3 regions of the Shewanella sp. 10N.286.45.A1 genome follow, and region 2 is predicted to be linked to each of the others. Evidence: predicted binding sites of a transcription regulator. Region 2 holds the regulator's gene; each other region holds the start of a gene.
The links. Region 2 encodes LexA, which represses DNA repair genes until DNA is damaged. Its sites were predicted from a motif close to TACTGTATNNNNATACAGTA; they were not measured.
Positions count from the first base shown of each region.

Region 1 (4,911 bases), on a different contig from region 2:
CGAGCGCCTCTTTTAGTCACGCTCTCATCGTTAGTTGCGTCATACAATAATCTAGCCGCTTTAAGGTGTGGTGAAGATTTTGCGGTATAGTCTTCAAGATTACGTCTTAGGTTTTTTACGAAAATAAGCTGCTCGCGATAGGCGCCACGATTTAGATCCGCAATGGTAGATTTAATGTAACCCTCCACATCTTGGTGATTGAACAATCGCTCATACAGCTCATACTGCACGCGTCGAGCTAAGGGCGACCAGTCACTCCTTACCTGCTCCATCCCTTTAAAAATCAGTTCCTTCTCACCCTCTTTCGTTAGTTTAGTGCCAACGTAACGCTTTTTAGAGCCTTCAGCAGAACCTCGGAGCGTTGGCATAAAAAACTGTTCAAAATGAGTTTCGAACTCCAATTCGAGAAAACTCTCTAGCTTAAAGTCTTCAATTAATTTTTGCCGCCACAGCTGATTAACTTGTGCCGCCAAATGCTTACCCGTCGCCTGCACATTGTTGTCGTCAAAGTCATTTCCCAACCATACAAATGTTGAATCGGTATCGCCATAAATCACCTCAAAGCCCGCTTCTTCTATCCAACTTCGCGTTTGCTTCATTATTTCATGACCACGCATCGTAATGGAGCTGGCAAGCTTAGCATCATGAAATACACAGCCACGGGAGCCAAGTACCCCATATAACGAATTCATTATGATTTTAATCGCTTGTGATAATGGGGCGTTGTGGTTGGTTTTGGCCTGCTCTCTTTGTTCCGAAAGGTGCTTAATCAACTGCGGTAATATGGGGGTTTCACGACTAAAACTCGCACCTAAATAGCCTGGAATGGTTTCAGTTTCAGCTTGCTCTGCAGATTCAACGAGTCCTTTAGGGTCGATAAGAAATGTTCGTATTATCGACGGATAAAGGCTCTTAAAGTCCAACACTAAGATATGCTTATATAGCCCTGGTACCGAGTCCATCACATAACCGCCAGGACTTTCAATGCCGTCACTTGCAGGCGAGCTAGGCGCAACATAGCCGCTTCTATGCAGGTGCGGTAGATACAGATTCATGAATGCAGCAACGGAAGCTCCAACTCGTCCAAGCTCTAAGCCGGTCAGCTTAGCTCTCTCTATAGCAAAATCAAACAACTGCGTTTTTTCAAATATGTCCCATACCAATCGGCTGTCAGTTAGATTGTAATGAGCTAAAGCAGGCTTATCATTTGCAAAGAGTTCATTAATCTCCTCCATTCTATTGCCAACATTGTCGATAGCCTTCCCTTCATCCAGCAAGGCTCGAGATACAAATTCCAGCGAATAGCGATCAAACTGGTAAAACGCAGCTTTTAACCAATCAATACCATCTAGCACAACTCGACCATACAGTGAGAGCGTCTCTGGTCGAAATTTATCTTCAACTTTCCACGATAGGCTTTGCTTATTGCGCCCAATTGTCAGTGCAATGCCATGATGTTTAGCTCGCCGATATAACAGAGCTAAATCAAATGTCACAACTGACCAACCGATTATGATGTCTGGATCGTATTCGTTAAACCACGCTATCAATTCATGGATCAATGCCACTTCATTGTTAACCCATTGAATGTAGTTAACCTCTACCTCTTGAGGCTCACCCACCATGATCACTTTTTCAAAAACCACACCACTTTCCGTCTGGCCATATAAACCAACGGAATAGAGTTCACCAGAAAAACTACATTCAAAATCAAGCGAGATGGCTTTAAGCGGCTGTACTAGCTCTGTTGGTCTCGCTTTTTTAGCGATAAAGCGCGGTTCAACACCTTGAGCAGCTTGTAAATAATAGCCACTAAATTCAACATCTAAGGCAATAAATCGCTCGATGAGAAATCGATGTTCAGCCTTGATATCACTTTCAAACAACTCAATAGCTTGGTCTTTAGCAACTCGAATTAAGTGACGCAGTTGCCTTATATCATTGCAATAAATCGCACTGACTTGTTCCAGTTGAAAGTTTTTTAACGGCAGGCGTTTACTGCGGATATTAGTCAGCTCTCTATGCTGGAAAATTAGCCCTTCATCTGTGGTGCGAATAAAGCAAACATGCGCTTGTTCTGGAATTTCAACGATGACCGGACCCGATGCAGTTGCAATTACATATTCTAAACTTAACCCTGTTTTATGCTGAGTAACATGACGAGTTAGCACACGACCTTTTATTATCTGTAACGCATTGGGACTAGGATTCATGGCTATATACTCAATTAAATTCACGAATAATCACATAACTCTTCTTAGGCTATGTAATCACTGTTATTATGTACAGCATTATTTACTGGACCAGTGCATTCATGTTATCGGCAGACGTTAAAACCCAGATCCGTACTATATATAAAGGCATCGCTTCCTCTTTGCCCAACTTTCGTTCTCGGCGAGAACAGAACTATATCGTCGCGGAGATCTCGAAAACACTTGCAGGTGAATACGATAAACAACGCCGAATAATCGTAGTAGAAGCAGGTACTGGTATTGGTAAGTCATTGGCATATATTCTAGGGACCATTCCTCTAGCATTAGCCAGTAAGAAGAAGGTCTGTATCGCAACAGCGACTGTGGCACTGCAAGAGCAGTTGCTTCACAAAGACTTGCCCTTTTTTCTGCAGCACTCAGGTTTAGACTTTACCTTTGGCTTAGTTAAAGGGCGTCAGCGCTATGTGTGTTTATCAAAACTTGAGATGCTGGTCGGCTCAGATAACAGTAACCAAATGGCAATGTGGCAATCTAAGCCCGATCAAAGCCAAGTTGATATGCTCGAAGGCCTACTTAAAGATTATAAAGAGTCGCGCTGGAATGGTGAGCGCGACACACTGACTAAGCCACTACCCGATCATCTATGGCAACAAATAGCCTGTGATAAACACAGTTGTCATAAACAGCTTGCCAGCCATAGAAACTGTCCATTCCATAAAGCCCGTGAAGATATCGACACTTGGGATGTGCTTATTGCTAACCACAGTTTATTGTTTGCAGATTTAGAACTTGGCGGCGGCGTGATTTTACCCGATCCAGAAGATCTCTATTATGTTATTGATGAAGCACATCACCTACCCATCGTTGCCCGTGACTTTAGTAGTGCTCAAGCCACTATTCGAGGCGCCACAGATTGGTTGGAAAAACTAACCAAAACGACGTCAAAGCTGCAAAACCAGATTAAAAGTAATTATATTATTGCCCCTGCGCAAGCAATGCTTGACCACATTGGTGATATCAGCGGCTTACTTAACCAGGTCGCTCATTTTTGTGACGCTCAAGCTAAACAGTTTGATAACCCTGAAAGTCGCTTTCGTTTCGAACACGGCAAACTGCCACCAGCTCTACTTATTCTCGCAGAAAACTTAGCCACGGCCTCTAATGTTGCGCTTAAACAGTTTAACAAAATGCTCGCCCTGCTAAATGAAGCGATAAAAGATGGCGATATCCCTAAACATCAATCAGAAGCATTACTGTCAGAAACCGGCTTTATGCTGCAGCGTATCGAGAACTTACAAAAGCTGTGGAAGATGATGGCCAAACAAGATAATCCAAAAGGCGCACCTATGGCTCGCTGGATAGAACAGCTGACAGGCAAACAATCAGATTATTTATTCAGTGCTTCACCGATTGAAGTCGGCTTTATGCTTGAAAACTTACTGTGGGATAAAGCAGCAGGGGTTGTGCTGTGTAGCGCGACACTGAGAGCACTAAATAATTTTAACCATTTTACTCATCAAGTTGGTCTATCCATTAATGATGGTAGTCGATACCTCGCTCTCGACTCACCATTTGATTTTGAACAGAATGCCACGCTATTCTTGCCGCAAATGGATACCGAGCCGACCCATGATAACTATACCGATGAACTGGCAAAACAGATTATCGCGCTTGTTGAAGATGAGATGGCAAGTCTAGTGCTGTTTGCATCATACTGGCAGATGGAAAAAGTTGCTGATCTGGTCGAAAATAAAATTAAGACAAGCCTACTCATTCAAGGTACCTTACCACGACAAGAGATCTTAAAGCAGCACAAAGCCCTTTGTGACGACGCGAAACCAAGTATCATCTTTGGTACTGGCAGTTTTTCAGAGGGACTCGATCTACCCGGAGATTACTTAACAAACCTCATAATAACAAAGCTACCTTTTGCCGTGCCGACCTCTCCAGTAGAGCAAGCTCACTCAGAATATATTAAAATAAAAGGTGGAAACCCCTTTTTGCAACTCACAATCCCAGATGCTTCGCGCAAACTGGTACAGAGTTGTGGTAGATTACTCCGAAAAGAACAGGATTACGGTCGAATTTCTATTTTGGATAGACGCTTAGTGACCAAGCGCTATGGAAAATCCCTATTAGATGCCCTACCACCTTTTCGACGTGTTATTGAATAGGACAACGATTGGACTTAATACTAGACCCGAGTAGCTGGGCTTTACTGGCATTGATAGGGTTAATAGCAGGATTTATCGACGCGGTAGCTGGCGGTGGAGGGCTGTTATCAATACCGGCTTTGCTTACCATGGGGGTACCTCCTCACATGGCACTGGCTACCAATAAGCTAGCTGCTTGCTTTGGCTCATCAATGGCAGCCTACACTTATTATAAGCAACGACTATTCTCTCCGAGCTTGTGGTACCACACATTTATAGCCACTTTTATTGGCGCAGTTATTGGTACATTTATCGTTTCGATTATCGATAACCGATGGCTAGAAAAGTGGTTACCGCTAATTATTATCGCTATCGCTATTTATACGCTTTTTCAGCCCAATGCCATGGGTTGCAAAAACTGTGAAATACCTGTGAAACCCAAAAGCAAGTTTAAGCAGTGGCTACAAGGTCTGCCGCTTGGGTTCTACGACGGCTTTGCTGGGCCCGGTATAGGTGCATTTTGGACGGTAACCAGCACCGGTATG
Region 1 covers NZ_JBFRMK010000015.1:60,111-65,021, reverse strand. Annotated here, with positions in the region: gene AB4238_RS01460 (DNA polymerase II) at 1-2,213, opposite strand, end outside; gene dinG (ATP-dependent DNA helicase DinG) at 2,315-4,387, shown strand; gene AB4238_RS01450 (sulfite exporter TauE/SafE family protein) at 4,396-4,911, shown strand, end outside.
Region 1: the regulator LexA is predicted to act here: its motif matches at 2,272-2,291, upstream of dinG (ATP-dependent DNA helicase DinG).

Region 2 (10,198 bases):
GTGGCACGGTACATAAACTATTTCGTGACCATCATGGTGTAACTGGCGGATCTGCTCCGCACCTTTGATGTTTATGCCTTTATAAAGCTTATTCCACAGCCAAGTGAGAAAACGCTCGGCTATACGTACCAAACTGTCTGAGTAATCAGCTGCAACTTCATCAAGATATTCCATTGCTTTGGCGCGAGCCTCAGCTTCTGAGATTTTTTTGCTCGCCGCTTCCTCTTTTATCGCCTTGGTAATCGAATCTGATTTAAGCAAAGAATGGAAAAGCGCTTGGCGTTTAGGCAGTTGAGGCCCTGTCATCACTTTTCGCTGACGCTGGAAATGCACTCGGGCAACGCGCGCGAGCTTTTGAGCTATACGCTTATCGGTGCCATGTTCATCTGCCATGTAGCGCAGCGACACAGCATTAGAAAACTGGACAAAGTTATGACGACCTAAGAATAAGATCATCAAACACTTACGTAGCCAAGTTGGATTCTGACGTTCCAAAACAGCCGCGCGCATCGTGTCATCTTCTTTACCTGGAGTGCGCCCCCAGTAGAGGCTAACAGGCACTAGTTGAATATCGAGCTCAGCATTCTGCTTATGTACACTTAGCAAACGCTTGAAACAATGTAGGTACTGTTCAGCACTTTCTCGTTCACCAAATAACGGTTTGCTGCCTTCAAGACAAACAACCCGTGGCGCACTGACGCCATTGACCTCTAAGTCATCATAAGGGCTAGGCAGGCCTAGCGTGCCGGTCATTTCACTTAAAGCAGCAATATCACTCACTGATTCTGTTTTCATGACATAAACGAGCGGTTTGCTTGGATCGAGATTGAGATCATCAAAAGGATCGTGAGGTACCACAATAGTGTGTACCAACTTTTTCTGGATCCAGCGTAAAGATTTAAACCAAAGAGAGTCTTTTTTCGACATGATTCGCTTGCAGTGTTAGTCGCTTCTAATAACCCCGTAGAATACCAGAATTCCTAACGCTTTGCGCAATTGCTTTACAATCGGCACTGGAAGCTACTGTGCATTTATAGAACAATGACTTAGCTACAACTTAGTGCATACACTCTAGATTAATATTGATTAACGCCCCCTCCAGCAGGCATTAGCCACCACATTAAAGGCGACACGAGATAAATGTAAATTTAACTTATGCTTACATTAATATGGTTAATACTTGCACTGATTAAATTACTGTATATACTGACAGGTACTGTATAGAAAAACAGGTTCAGCCATGAGACCACTTACACCGCGCCAAGCAGAAATTTTAGAACTGATTAAACGAAACATTTCTGATACAGGCATGCCACCTACCCGTGCAGAGATTGCGAGACGTTTAGGCTTTAAGTCTGCTAATGCCGCTGAAGAGCATTTAAAAGCACTGGCCAAAAAAGGGTGTATTGAGATCATTCCTGGCACTTCTAGAGGAATTAGACTTACACAGGAAGATGCAGAGGAAACAGAGTCTGGTTTACCTCTGATTGGCCAGGTCGCCGCTGGTGAGCCAATACTTGCCCAAGAACATGTCGAGCAACACTATAAAGTTGACCCAGCCATGTTCCGTCCTTCAGCTGATTTTCTTCTGCGTGTTCGCGGTGACAGTATGAAAGATATCGGCATACTTGAAGGGGATCTATTAGCTGTACATAAAAGTCAGCAAGCACGTAACGGCCAGGTAGTGGTGGCTCGTGTTGAAGATGATGTAACCGTTAAGCGCTTTGAAAAGAAAGGTAATAAAGTCTTTTTACACGCAGAAAATGAAGATTACTCACCAATAGAAGTGGATCTAGCAAACCAAAGCCTTAGCATTGAAGGTTTAGCCGTTGGCGTGATCCGTAATGGAGATTGGCAATGAATAAATTATTAGGTGTAAGCCCTCGTCATCCAGGTCTGTGGCAAGATCTGCCAACCTCCTCTATGACTAAAAAGAGCACTGATATTGAAACTATGGTATCGGCAACTCAAGGGCGTAATGAGCTAAAAAAGATAAGTGGTCAATTGGCTCAACTGAGCCAACAAGGTCGCTGGATTGTCTTAATTAGCCCACCTAATATTGGTTACAAACAGATGCTTGCAACTGCAGGTGTGCGCATGGACAGAATTTTACTGGTGCATGCTAAAGATGAAGTCGAAACCTTATGGGCGATGGAAAAAGCACTCACAAGTGGTACATCAAGTGCCGTCATTACTTGGGCAAATAGCCTAGATGCACGTGATAATAGACGCCTACAATTAGTCGCTAAGAGTGCCCAAGCACTAGGTATAGTGATTGAAAATGCGAATGCTCACTTACCTGACAGCGCAATAAACACACAGGATAAGGTACTTAATAAAGGTTCATTATTCACCTCTATTCATTAAGCCGTTATTTCTATTACCCTTCTAAGCTTCCTCTCAGGAAGCTTTTTTATTTCCCTAACACGTGAAATTAGTCAAAAAGTGATCTTGATCAATATTTAAACACCAAGTAGGGTAGGAACTGATAACAACGATATTTTTGTTATATCCGAGCGATTTAGTCGTCGGTCTTTATGTACGGACTGTAGATCCTTTTAAAGTATGTGAAGACTGAGATCGGCCTGATATATTTCAGCCGTAGGTGCCAAAGTGGTTACACTAACCAGTAGATAGATACTGGAAATTACAAAAGTCGTATCGATAGTCGACACGTTATATAACGACACGATAGACACGCCACTCGTGCACTTTGAAGTCATCGTTGCTTTTTTGGGAACTGAAGAGTTTACATAGAGCAGAGACTTACTGTGTGACTCTTCTTTGTCTTGTTGACAGAGGAGAAGTCTAGTGAAGCAATTGTTGTATTGTGTGTTGGCGCTAATATTTACGCCTGCACTTTTTGCATCAGAAATGCCACTTAATATGACAGAGGGCGTGACGGCGATCAGTGAACAGGTTTATAGCCTGCACATGATCATCCTTTACATCTGTTGTGCTATTGGCTTAGTTGTTTTTGGCGTGATGATTTATGCCATGATCAACCACCGCAAATCAAAAGGCGCTGTAGCCGCCAATTTTCATGAAAGTACTAAAGTCGAAATATTATGGACTGTAGTGCCTTTTATCATTCTTATCATCATGGCTATTCCTGCAACTAAAACACTAATTGCCATGGAAGATCCAAGTAATGCTGATTTAACCATTAAGATCACTGGTTCGCAGTGGAAGTGGCACTATAGCTACTTTAATCAAGATGTTGAATTTTACAGTTTAATGTCGACACCGCGGGAACAAATAGAGGGCACAGAAGCAAAAGGTGAACACTATTTGCTCGAAGTAGATAAACCTCTTGTTCTGCCAATCAATCGCAAAGTACGCTTTTTAATGACATCAGAAGACGTTATTCACTCATGGTGGGTACCTGCTTTTGCGGTTAAAAAAGATGCTAACCCCGGCTTCATCAATGAAGCTTGGACTCGAATCGATAAACCCGGTGTATACCGTGGCCAGTGTGCCGAGCTATGTGGCAAAGACCATGGCTTTATGCCGATTGTTGTTGAAGCCGTCTCTGAAGAGGACTTTGACAAGTGGTTGATTGCACAGCAACAGCAAGCAACGAATGCTGCCGCTGAAGCAGAAGCGGCCTTGTCTAAAACTTTGGGCATGGACGAGTTAATGGCACAAGGTGAACAGATTTATCTGGCGCGATGTGCAGCTTGTCACCAACCCAACGGCGCAGGTCTTCCCGGTGTATTCCCCTCGCTTATTGGTAGCCCAATCATTAAAGGCGCGGTATCTGGTCATATCGACATAGTACTCCACGGTAAGCCAGGTACTGCGATGCAAGCCTTTGCAAAACAACTTACCGCGACAGAGATTGCAGCCGTAGTCACCTATGAACGTAATGCTTGGGGCAATAACTCGGGCGATACCGTGCAAGCCGCAGATGTCAGTTCTTCTGGTTCAGATCCGGCAGCTTCTGCAGACACCCCAGCGGTTCCAGTGACTTTACCTGCTGAGCTACCTGATGCAGAGCAAGCAGCATCGACAGTCACACAGGCTGTAGAGGATGTTAGTGCTGCCGTACTTGATGATTTGAGTATGGATGAATTGATGGCCAAGGGCGAAAAGGTCTACATGGTCAAATGTGTCGCTTGTCATCAGGCTGCAGGCACCGGCTTACCCGGCGCATTCCCCTCTTTAATTGCTAGTCCAATCATTACCGGCCCCGTAGCGGATCACCTTGAAATTGTCATCAATGGTAAACCAGGAACGGCAATGCAGGCGTTCAGTTCGCAGCTAACGCCGCAGGAACTTGCCGCCGTTATCACTTATGAGCGTAATGCTTGGGGTAATGACTCCGGTGATACAGTGCAAGCATCTGATGTTGATGGCCACGGAAAGTAAGGGATTAAAATGAGCACTATTACACAAGATTCGCCAGCCGCTCAGGACGATCACCATGATGACCATCATGGGGCGCCAAAAGGCATTATGCGCTGGATATTAACCACTAACCACAAAGATATCGGCACGCTCTACCTATGGTTCAGTTTTATTATGTTCCTTACCGGTGGCGCGATGGCGATGGTTATTCGAGCTGAGTTATTTCAGCCGGGTTTACAATTGGTAGAGCCTAACTTTTTCAATCAGATGACCACAGTTCACGGCTTAGTTATGGTCTTTGGGGCGGTGATGCCAGCCTTTACGGGCTTAGCTAACTGGCTGATCCCAATGATGATCGGCGCGCCTGATATGGCACTACCGCGCATGAACAACTGGAGCTTTTGGATCCTACCGTTTGCGTTTGCCATTCTGTTAAGTTCTTTGTTTATGGAAGGTGGTGGACCTAACTTTGGTTGGACTTTCTACGCTCCATTATCAACGACTTATAGCCCTGACAGCACTGCTCTATTCGTGTTTTCAGTACATATCATGGGCATGAGCTCGATTATGGGCGCAATTAACGTTGTGGTGACCATCGTCAATATGCGTGCTCCTGGCATGACATGGATGAAGCTACCGCTGTTTGTTTGGACTTGGTTAATCACCGCCTTCCTGCTAATAGCGGTGATGCCGGTATTAGCCGGAACTGTCACCATGGTATTAACCGATAAGTACTTCGCCACCAGCTTCTTCGACGCTGCTGGAGGTGGTGATCCCGTCATGTTCCAGCATATATTCTGGTTCTTTGGCCACCCTGAAGTTTACATCATGATTTTGCCATCCTTTGGTATTATCTCCGCCATTGTTCCCGCCTTTAGTCGCAAGCCTTTATTTGGTTACGCCTCTATGGTGTACGCCACAGCGAGTATTGCGGTGTTGTCGTTTTTAGTGTGGGCGCATCACATGTTCACCACGGGGATGCCGGTGTTCGCCGAACTCTTCTTTATGTATTGCACCATGCTTATTGCTGTACCGACTGGCGTTAAGGTATTCAACTGGGTAGCCACCATGTGGCGCGGCTCGATCAGTTTTGAAACACCAATGCTATTCGCAGTGGCATTTATTATCCTGTTCACCATTGGCGGCTTTTCAGGGCTGATGCTGGCGATTACCCCCGCGGATTTCCAGTACCATGACACTTACTTTGTGGTGGCACATTTCCACTATGTGTTGGTTACCGGTGCAATATTTTCCATTATGGCTGCGGCTTATTATTGGCTGCCAAAATGGACGGGCAACATGTATAGCGAAAGTTTAGGTCGCTGGCACTTTTGGTGTTCGGTTATCTCGGTAAACGTGCTGTTTTTCCCGATGCATTTCTTGGGGCTAGCAGGTATGCCTCGACGAATACCAGATTACGCGATTCAGTTTGCTGACGTTAATCAGATTGTATCGATTGGTGGCTTTGCCTTTGGATTGTCGCAGCTAATCTTTTTAGCTGTAGTGATCAAATGTATTCGTGGCGGTGAAAAAGCCCCAGCAAAACCATGGGATGGCGCAGAAGGATTGGAATGGACAATCCCAAGCCCGGCGCCTTATCACTCGTTTACAACACCACCTGAGGTGAAGTAACAATGAGCCAGCCACAGAGTAAATCTAATCGAAAGTTAATTACCATGCTGCTATTAGGTGCAGTGGGAATGTTTGGTTTTGGCTTTGCTCTCGTGCCGCTGTATGACGTGCTCTGTGACACGCTGGGTATTAACGGTAAGACCCAAAATACTGCCAGTGTTTATAAGCCCGTTACGGTAGATAAAAATAGAACAGTCACCATTGAGTTTGTCTCCCAAGTACAAAGCGATATGCCCTGGGAGTTCAAACCTCAGATGAACAGCATGCAAGTTCACCCTGGAGAGCTTATTCGCACTCACTTTGTTGCGAAGAATTTGTCGGCGAAACATATCGTCGGCCAAGCAATACCGTCAGTGTCACCAGGGCAAGGGGCTGCCTATTTTAATAAAACAGAGTGCTTCTGTTTTAATCAGCAAGTATTAGCGGCGACAGCTACTGCCGATCTACCACTTATCTTTTACGTGGACCCTGAATTACCGGACTCCATCTCTACCTTGACCCTCTCTTATACCCTCTACAATATTACCGATAAAAGTTATGCCGGTAGCGTAGAGCAAGGAGCTGCAAGATGACATTTATTCAGCAACAAAATCACTATTTGCCCTTAAAAAGTCGTAGGCAAAATAAACAGTTAATTTCTACCCTAGCCAACTCTACTACTCTTTACTCTATGGTTGAGAAAGGAGATAAAAATGACGACTAAACACGAACCCTATTATGTACCAGCGCAAAGTGCCTGGCCGATTATCGGTGCAATCGGGCTGTTTCTTATCGCTTTCGGCGCCGGTAGCTTCGTATCTGAACTAAATAGCGAAGGCGGTATTGGCGGTTATATCTTATTAGCTGGAATTGCCGTCATTATTTTTATGATCTTCGGCTGGTTTAGAACCGTTATTGCAGAATCAATGGCAGGTCTCTATTCAAAACAGATGGATCGTTCATTTAGACAAGGGATGAGCTGGTTTATCTTCTCTGAGGTGATGTTTTTCGCCGCGTTTTTCGGTGCGCTATTTTATGCCAGAATGATTGCGATTCCATGGCTTGGCGGCGCATCTAACAATGCCATGACCCACGAAGTACTGTGGCCAACATTTGAAGCAGTATGGCCGCTTGTCACCACGCCTGATGGCACGACGACTGAAGCAATGGGCTGGACAGGTTTACCGCTATACAACACCCTTATTCTACTGACATCATCTGTAACACTGCACTTTGCCCATGTAGGGCTTGAAAAAAACAAGCGTCAAGCACTAACCGCCTGGTTGGCATTGACCATTGTGTTGGGTATCGGATTTTTATTCTTGCAAGCTGAAGAGTATATCCACGCCTATCAAGAGATGGGGCTAACGCTTGAATCTGGCGTTTACGGCAACACCTTCTTCCTACTCACAGGTTTTCACGGTATGCACGTGACATTAGGCACCGTGTTTCTGATTGTGTTGTTTTTCAGGGTGCTGAAAGGACATTTCAGCCCCGAACACCACTTTGCATTCCAAGCGGGTAGTTGGTATTGGCACTTTGTTGATGTGGTTTGGTTGTGTCTATTTATATTTGTTTATGTGCTTTAACTTCATTTAGATAAAGTATTTGATTAGCTAATAAGGTCTGGGGTTTGGCGCAATCACCCCAGTCGCTAAAGCCACTAGCAGTAACATAACGACCAGCACAGAAAAGAGTACCCGTCGGCCTAGATATTGGCTCATGGGTACACTCTTTTCACCTCTTACCATTACAAATAGGGCTCTCGCTAAATTAACCAATATGAACAGCAGTAGCAGTACTAAAACCAGTTTAAAAACAAATAGCATATTCATTAAATCTCCAAAAATTGGGGCTTTAGGCATTTGGTTGTTTATTGTACTTTCTACTTTGATGGTGTTTACAATTTTGGTCAAGCTTGGTTTTTGGCAGCTTGAACGAGCTCAGCAAAAACAACAATGGCAAGCAGCACTCAGTCAGCGACAAAATGCTAGCGTACTGACCTATGAGCAACTCCTCGCTCACCTTGGCAATGACAATCTAACTGGCTACAAACTGAGTACTCACGTCACGCCCATTCTGCAGCAAGTATTTCTACTCGATAACCAAACCGTTAACGGTAGAGTTGGCTATTTAGCCTATCAAGCATTTGAAGTCGCGCCAGATAAACCATGGTTATTAGTCGAATTAGGCTTTGAGGCAGGAAGCGTTGATCGCTCAATACTGCCTAACGTAGCAGCATTAACGAGTCCTTTAGCGTTAAATGGACGCGTCTACCAAAAACAGATGAATCCGATGAGCTCAGAGCTCATGGCAGAAACGGGTTCACCGATGCGGATCCAAAATTTAAACATAGAGCAACTTGCGCTGTTAATTGATAAACCACTCGCGCCAGTCGTGCTGCAACCCAACAATATTCCCGATGATATCCGTATTCATCCTTGGCAACCGATTCCATTATCTGCGCAGAAGCATCAAGGGTATGCCGTACAGTGGTTCAGTATGGCCGGAGTATTTGCAGTTATCATGCTCTTTTTATTTTTTCGTAAATTAAAACAACAAGATAATCTTAAAAATTAAAAACTAACATGGCTATTGCTAAGGCAGAATAGACCATGTAGGTTAGAAAATATGCATCCTAGCCGTTCCGGGATGTACTGATATTAAGCTGTTCACGATTACCGTCGTTTTGCTTATTACCTTAGCTGTATTGGTAATGCATGCTGACAAGACCTCATAAAGGTACTGCAGCAATAAGGTAACGTGGTACCCAAATAATACAGAGGAGATGGAATGAACTCCCCCAAAAAGAACGGCAAGAAAACACTGCTATTACTGCTCTTGGCTTTTGCAATACCTGTTATTGCCGCCAAACTGATTTTAAGTTTTGGGCTATATAATGGTGGAGCAACCAACAAAGGCGAGCTGCTTGAAGTCGGCATAAACTACCAAAGCTTAGAGATGACAAACCCTCAACCTAAAGAGTGGCAATTGTTGTATCAACTACCGGCAGTTTGTGACACAACTTGCTTAGATAGACTCTATATTTTACAGCAAAGCCATATCGCGATGGGCCGAAATCAGGATCGAGTGCATACCATCATTATGCTCGCTGAAAACAGTGATCGCTCAGCACTAACATCGTTCGACTTTATTACCGCAACGCCGACACCTGCGCTCACTCAACTACTCAAAGATCAACAGTTTGTCGTCGTTGATCCCCTTGGCAGCATGGTGATGAGTTACCCAATCACCACCAGTCACCAGGCTCAAATAATGCAAGGTAAGGCGATTGTGGCTGATCTAAGAAAGATGCTTAAACTTTCGAGGATTGGCTAATGGATATTAAACCTCTACTAAAAGTCACTTTAGTTTTTACTCTGCCTGTAATTATGCATCGATTGGCTTATACCCGTCTCCTCGCCTCTAAAGTAAACGGAGGTACTTAATGGATATTAAACCTCTACTAAAAGTCACTTTAGTTTTTACTTTGTGCGTCATCATGCATCGATTGGCTTATACCCGCTTCTTTATGGCTGATAACCAAAATATGGAGGTACTTAATGGATTTTAGACCTCTATTAAAAGTCACTTTAGTTTTTACTTTGTGCGTCATCATGCATCGATTGGCTTATACCCGTCTCCTCGCCTCTAAAGTAAACGGAGGTACTTAATGGATATTAAACCTCTAATAAAAGTCACTTTAGTGTTTACTTTGTGCGTCATCTTGATGGGCGCCTATACACGTCTGTCAGATGCAGGTCTTGGCTGCCCAGATTGGCCTGGTTGCTATGGCATGGTAACAGTCCCAAGCGCTAGCCATGAACTTACCGCAGCTAAAAGTGCCTTTCCAGAACACACTGTAGAATCAGAAAAAGCATGGCTTGAGATGATCCACCGCTATATTGCCGGCACTTTAGGTTTAATGGTGCTAGTTATTTTGATCATGAGCTTACGTAAGGCTAACGCCCCTAAAAAGCTACCGATGTTTATAGCGGCGCTAATCGTTTTTCAAGCCGCTTTGGGGATGTGGACCGTCACCATGAAACTGATGCCTATTGTGGTGATGTCTCACCTCATTGGCGGTTTCGCACTGTTCTCATTGCTCTTACTGCTCTACCTTCGCAGTAAGCCTTTACGCATTCCTGGTGGTGATGCTCCCGCGAGAAAACTATCAGCATTTGCCTTAATCTGTATTGGCGTGCTGTTACTGCAGATTATCTTAGGCGGCTGGACC
Region 2 covers NZ_JBFRMK010000042.1:16,848-27,045, forward strand. Annotated here, with positions in the region: gene plsB (glycerol-3-phosphate 1-O-acyltransferase PlsB) at 1-927, opposite strand, end outside; gene lexA (transcriptional repressor LexA) at 1,241-1,861, shown strand; gene AB4238_RS03710 (cell division inhibitor SulA) at 1,858-2,367, shown strand; gene coxB (cytochrome c oxidase subunit II) at 2,812-4,371, shown strand; gene ctaD (cytochrome c oxidase subunit I) at 4,381-5,982, shown strand; gene AB4238_RS03725 (cytochrome c oxidase assembly protein) at 5,985-6,554, shown strand; gene AB4238_RS03730 (cytochrome c oxidase subunit 3) at 6,675-7,550, shown strand; gene AB4238_RS03735 (DUF2909 family protein) at 7,578-7,796, opposite strand; gene AB4238_RS03740 (SURF1 family protein) at 7,831-8,541, shown strand; gene AB4238_RS03745 (hypothetical protein) at 8,755-9,300, shown strand; gene AB4238_RS03750 (hypothetical protein) at 9,410-9,535, shown strand; gene AB4238_RS03755 (heme A synthase) at 9,635-10,198, shown strand, end outside.

Region 3 (4,911 bases), on a different contig from region 2:
GCTTCGTTTCACCTTCAGCAATAAAGCATAAAGGAAATGTTTCATATAAGTACGCAAGAATAGCGTTGGTATCGGTCAACTTTTCTGTTGATTCCATCTTTACTTCCACAGTTTAAAAAAGGGACACCACCAAAAGAGTTTCTATCTCTCATCGATTTAAGTGTCGTTTATATTTGTCTGATTATGACCTAAAGAACAAATTAATAATGATTAACCTATGTTTTTTAGCGGCAAAATCAAACCTACCTTAGCAACAACCTATCATAAACGCTATTGATTCGCTTTACCGAATAATCACGATTTGAGATTTCATTGCTCAAACCGCTTATTATAGGGATGCATGAGATGATTGCGACCATCAATTAGCAAAAATTGGTCGTAGATTAACCAAATAGGCAATTTTCGAGACTTTTAACCAAAGTTTCTACGCCTTGTTGATCGATTTCATCAAATCTTGATAACGATGGGCTATCAATATCCAGAACTCCGATAACATCACCATTGTGTCTTAGAGGAACCACAAGTTCAGAAACACTGGCTGAATCACATGCTATATGACCCACAAATTGATGAACATCCGCTATACGTTGTGTTTGGTTTTTTTCAACAGCTGTACCGCAAACACCTTTTCCAATCGGTATCCGAGTACAAGCAACTTTTCCTTGAAAAGGACCGAGTACAAGTTGTTCGTTCTTTAGTAGGTAAAAGCCAACCCAATTAAGATCAGGTAAATTATCATTCAATAGTGCTGAAAAATTGGCTAAGGCGGCGATTTGATCATCTTCACCGCTAAATAAAGCAATAACTTGACGGTTCAACGTGTCATAAAATGACGCGGTCATATACATCCCCTAACGAAATCATCGATAAATCTAAATAAATTTGCAGCATCTTATCAAGATGGAGCAAATTTAGAAGACTGATGTTCTGTTTTTTTTAGTCTAAATTAGTCTTTTTCGATACTTTCTTTGTTGGAGCTTTACTCGCAGTACTACCACCTTTTAGCAAGGATTGTAGTTCATCTTTATTCTGCGCTAAGAAAAAACCAATCTTTTCAATGTCATTATCTTCTAGCCCTAATTCAGGATTCGTCAAAAAAGGAATCAAGTTGTCAGCGATATCAAGCATCTTATCGTAGGCATCAGCCTCCTTTTTCGATGTGAAAGTCATCTTTTCAACCCCTTCTCTAACTACGACAAATTTGGTTACAACGGCCATAATCAATCTCGCACTGTTTTTATATACAGTAAAGAGTCTCACATATTGAAGTTCTTATGCAAGTTTTCTTCAAAGTCTGATACGCTTATAGCGATAAGGACTCTGTAATAATCAAATGCATACGATTAATAGAGTTCACGTTCAAGGCAGTTTCTTTGTTTTATTCCATTAAGATTTTTTTGAGGCTTTATTTCCTATGCCACCGGATACGCTAGACAATAGTGTTACTTTATGTCCGTCATGTGATTTGGTCATAAGAAAGCGCGCCCTACCAACAGGCGTAAGGGCTATATGTCCGCGGTGCCATACTCAGTTATACGACACACCTTATTGCTCAGTAAATGGCATGTTGGCGTTATGCATCACTGCAATTATCTTTTTTTTCCCCGCTAACCTTTTTCCGGTGCTTGAACTTGAGTTTTTGGGCAGCATGCGCACAACAACTGTGTTTGAAGGCGCTGCTGCTGTCTATCAACAGGGATATTGGGTTGTCGCTATAGCGGTTATGACTGCAGCGGTTATCGCACCTGGAATCTTATTAACTTCTATATTGGTACAGATCCTAATCATTAAATACGGATTACAATCGCCTTTATTAAGGTCAGTCTTAAAACAGGCATTAAAGTTACAAGGCTTACTGACGCAGTTAACGATGCTCGAAATCTATGTCATCAGCTTTTTAGTTGCTGCGTTTAACCTTGCTGATTTTGCTACCGTTTCTTTCGGTTTTGGTACTTTCTGTTTTACAATGCTGTTTGTAATGCATTTATTCCTTTTAAGAGAGTACGATTTAGAGCATATGTGGAGTTTCCTTGAACGATAATAAAGCCGCTTCCACATTAGGAAAGGAGGTAGGCCTAACTTGCTGCCCAACTTGCAACAAAGTCACTTGTGCCAATTCCGCTTGTTGCAGCCGCTGCGATGCTAAATTAAAAGTAAGGGATTATGATAGCCTGCAAAAGAGTTGGGCTTTACTGATAACAGCTGCAATTTTGCTTATCCCGGCTAATCTTTACCCGATTACCACATTGACAAATCAAGGCCAAGTGACTCAAGACACTATTTTTTCTGGGATTGCACATCTGGTAAAAACAGACATGATCCCTATTGCCATTATCCTATTTACCGCGAGCATCTTGGTGCCGGTGCTTAAAATTGTAGGACTCACCATATATTTGACTGCAATTAGCTTTAAGTTACCCATATCTAAGAAAAAACTAATGATGGGCTTTCATATTATCGAGTGGATTGGTAGATGGTCGATGTTAGATCTATTTGTCATTTCACTCACCGTTGCTGTAGTCAATATGGGACAACTTTTAGATGCAAAACCAGCACCTGCAGCCACTGCATTCGCCTTAGTTATCTTGCTAACACAACTGGCAGCAAAAGTGATTGATACACGCTTACTCTGGGACAGATTGGAAACTAAAAATGACTCAAGTACAAACACCTAAAGTAGTAAAGAAAAAACTCTTCTCTCCTATTTGGTTACTACCGATTATTGCATTGGCGCTAGGAGCTTGGTTAGGAGTTAAGAGCATCCGCGAGTCTGGCGTAGAGGTCAGAATACATTTTCCAAATGCCACGGGTATGGATATAGGTAAGACCTTAGTAAAATATCAAGGTCTTACCGTAGGTAAAGTCGTTGATATCAGTATCGATGACGATCTTCAGGGCGTTAATGTTGATGTTTTAATGGATTATCGCTCCTCACCATTTCTAAACAAAGCCACCAAGTTTTGGCTTGTTAAACCTAAGGCTTCGATTACTGGCGTTGAAGGTTTAGACACATTATTTTCAGGTAATTACATCGGGATTTTACCCGGTGAGGGAGAGTCAGCCTCTTTTTTTGAAGCGGAGATCAGCGCACCGGTTATAACGCCGGGTAACGAAGGACTCATTGTTAACATTACTTCCGAGAAATTGGGCTCGTTGGATGTAGGTTCACCTATTTTCTATCGGCAGATCCCAGTTGGACAAGTTGTTGGTTACCGTTTAGATAGTAGCAACAAGATTATAGTGACCGCGTTTATTCAGCAGCAATATGCGAACTTAGTCAAAGTCGACTCGCAGTTTTGGAATGTGTCAGGCATTAGTATCGACGCTTCCCTTGCCGGTATAGAAGTTCGTAGTGAAAGTCTTGCAGCTATTCTCGCTGGAGGTATTAGCTTTAGTTCAAATGATGGCTCTATTGCAGCTGAAAACCGACATGAATTTGCTTTGTATGATAGCGAGAAACAAGCCTTCGGTGGTATCGAGTTTAACCTAATAGCTAACGGCACAGAATCAGTTGCAAACAATACAGCCATTGTATTTCGAGGGATTAATATAGGTCGGGTTACCAATAAAAACTTAACTAATAACGGTATATCTTTAGCAGCCAAAATTGACAGTAAATATGCCGAGTTATTAGCAGGTAGTTCATCATTTTGGTTAGAGGGTGCTGATATCTCTTTAAGCGGTATCAATCATCCAGAGCGGTTACTCACAGGTAGTGTTATTAACTTTATGCCAGGCTCAGGCGCCCCACTACAGCAATACCCTTTATTAGCAACTAAACCAGAGCCACTTAATAGTAACAAGCTTACATTAACTTTAAACTCAGATACCAATCCAGGCGTTTCTGCCGGCGCGGATTTACGTTTCAAGCAAATAAAAATAGGCACTGTTCAGTCTAGCGAGTTAAATAAAGCACTGACTGGAGTTGAGTATAGTATCGAAGTTGATTCAGATTTTAGCTCTTTACTCACCAAGGGTAGTTATTTTATCGCCGAGTCCGTGCTTTCAGTAGAAGCCAACTTAGACGGTGTTGCGGTTAAGGCTCGCGATCTTAGTACTTTTACCAATGGTGCGTTAAGTTTGGTTAAAGGATCTAGCAACCAGCAGTTAGCTAACGGTGCGGTACTAAAAGTATTTGCCAGCAGTAACGAAGCAGATAACTACTTTAAGAACTCGCAACTAATAACTCGACAACTTTTCAGTAATGATGCCGCTGATGTGGTTGATGGCTCACCGATTTACTATAAAAAAATGCAGATTGGCCAGGTTAACAAAGTAGATTGGCAGCGAAAGAGTAACGACTTTCTAATTGATATCAGTATCCAAAAAACATTTGCATCGCTGTTAACCGACAAAACGGTTTTTTGGCGTAATAGCGCGTTAGCAATCAACGCTAGTTTAAGTGGTATTGAGGTTGAAATGTCGCCGCTACAAGGGGCACTAAAAGGTGGGATCACTTTAGGACTGCTTGAGCAACCAGCACAAGGGCGAGAGAATCAGTTATATGACTCAAAATTTCTTGCGTTAAGCCAATCAACGGCGATAACTATGACCTTCCCTGCCAGCGTAAAATTAGCTAAGAAAGCCCCTATCCGCTATTTAGGTCATAAAGTAGGTGAAGTCGAGTCAGTTTTACTGAGTAAAGATCTGACTGAGTTGAATGTTTCCGCTTATCTCTATGGGGATTACGCCGCAAACTTCAACCAGCAAGATGCGAGCTTTTCAATTGTTGATGCGCAGGTTTCGCTGGCTGGAATTGAAGCCCCAGAGACTCTACTCACAGGTCCTTATATATCGGTTGTTCCCGGAGTGAGCACACAAACAGCAGATAGCTTTATTGGCTTGGTTAATAAGCCATTTTACAATATAGATAACGCACTCACTTTAATTATCACTAATAACAATTTGGGC
Region 3 covers NZ_JBFRMK010000144.1:18,942-23,852, forward strand. Annotated here, with positions in the region: gene proQ (RNA chaperone ProQ) at 1-97, opposite strand, end outside; gene AB4238_RS11900 (GAF domain-containing protein) at 384-842, opposite strand; gene AB4238_RS11905 (YebG family protein) at 937-1,218, opposite strand; gene AB4238_RS11910 (paraquat-inducible protein A) at 1,415-2,041, shown strand; gene AB4238_RS11915 (paraquat-inducible protein A) at 2,031-2,675, shown strand; gene AB4238_RS11920 (MlaD family protein) at 2,653-4,911, shown strand, end outside.
Region 3: the regulator LexA is predicted to act here: its motif matches at 1,230-1,249, upstream of AB4238_RS11905 (YebG family protein).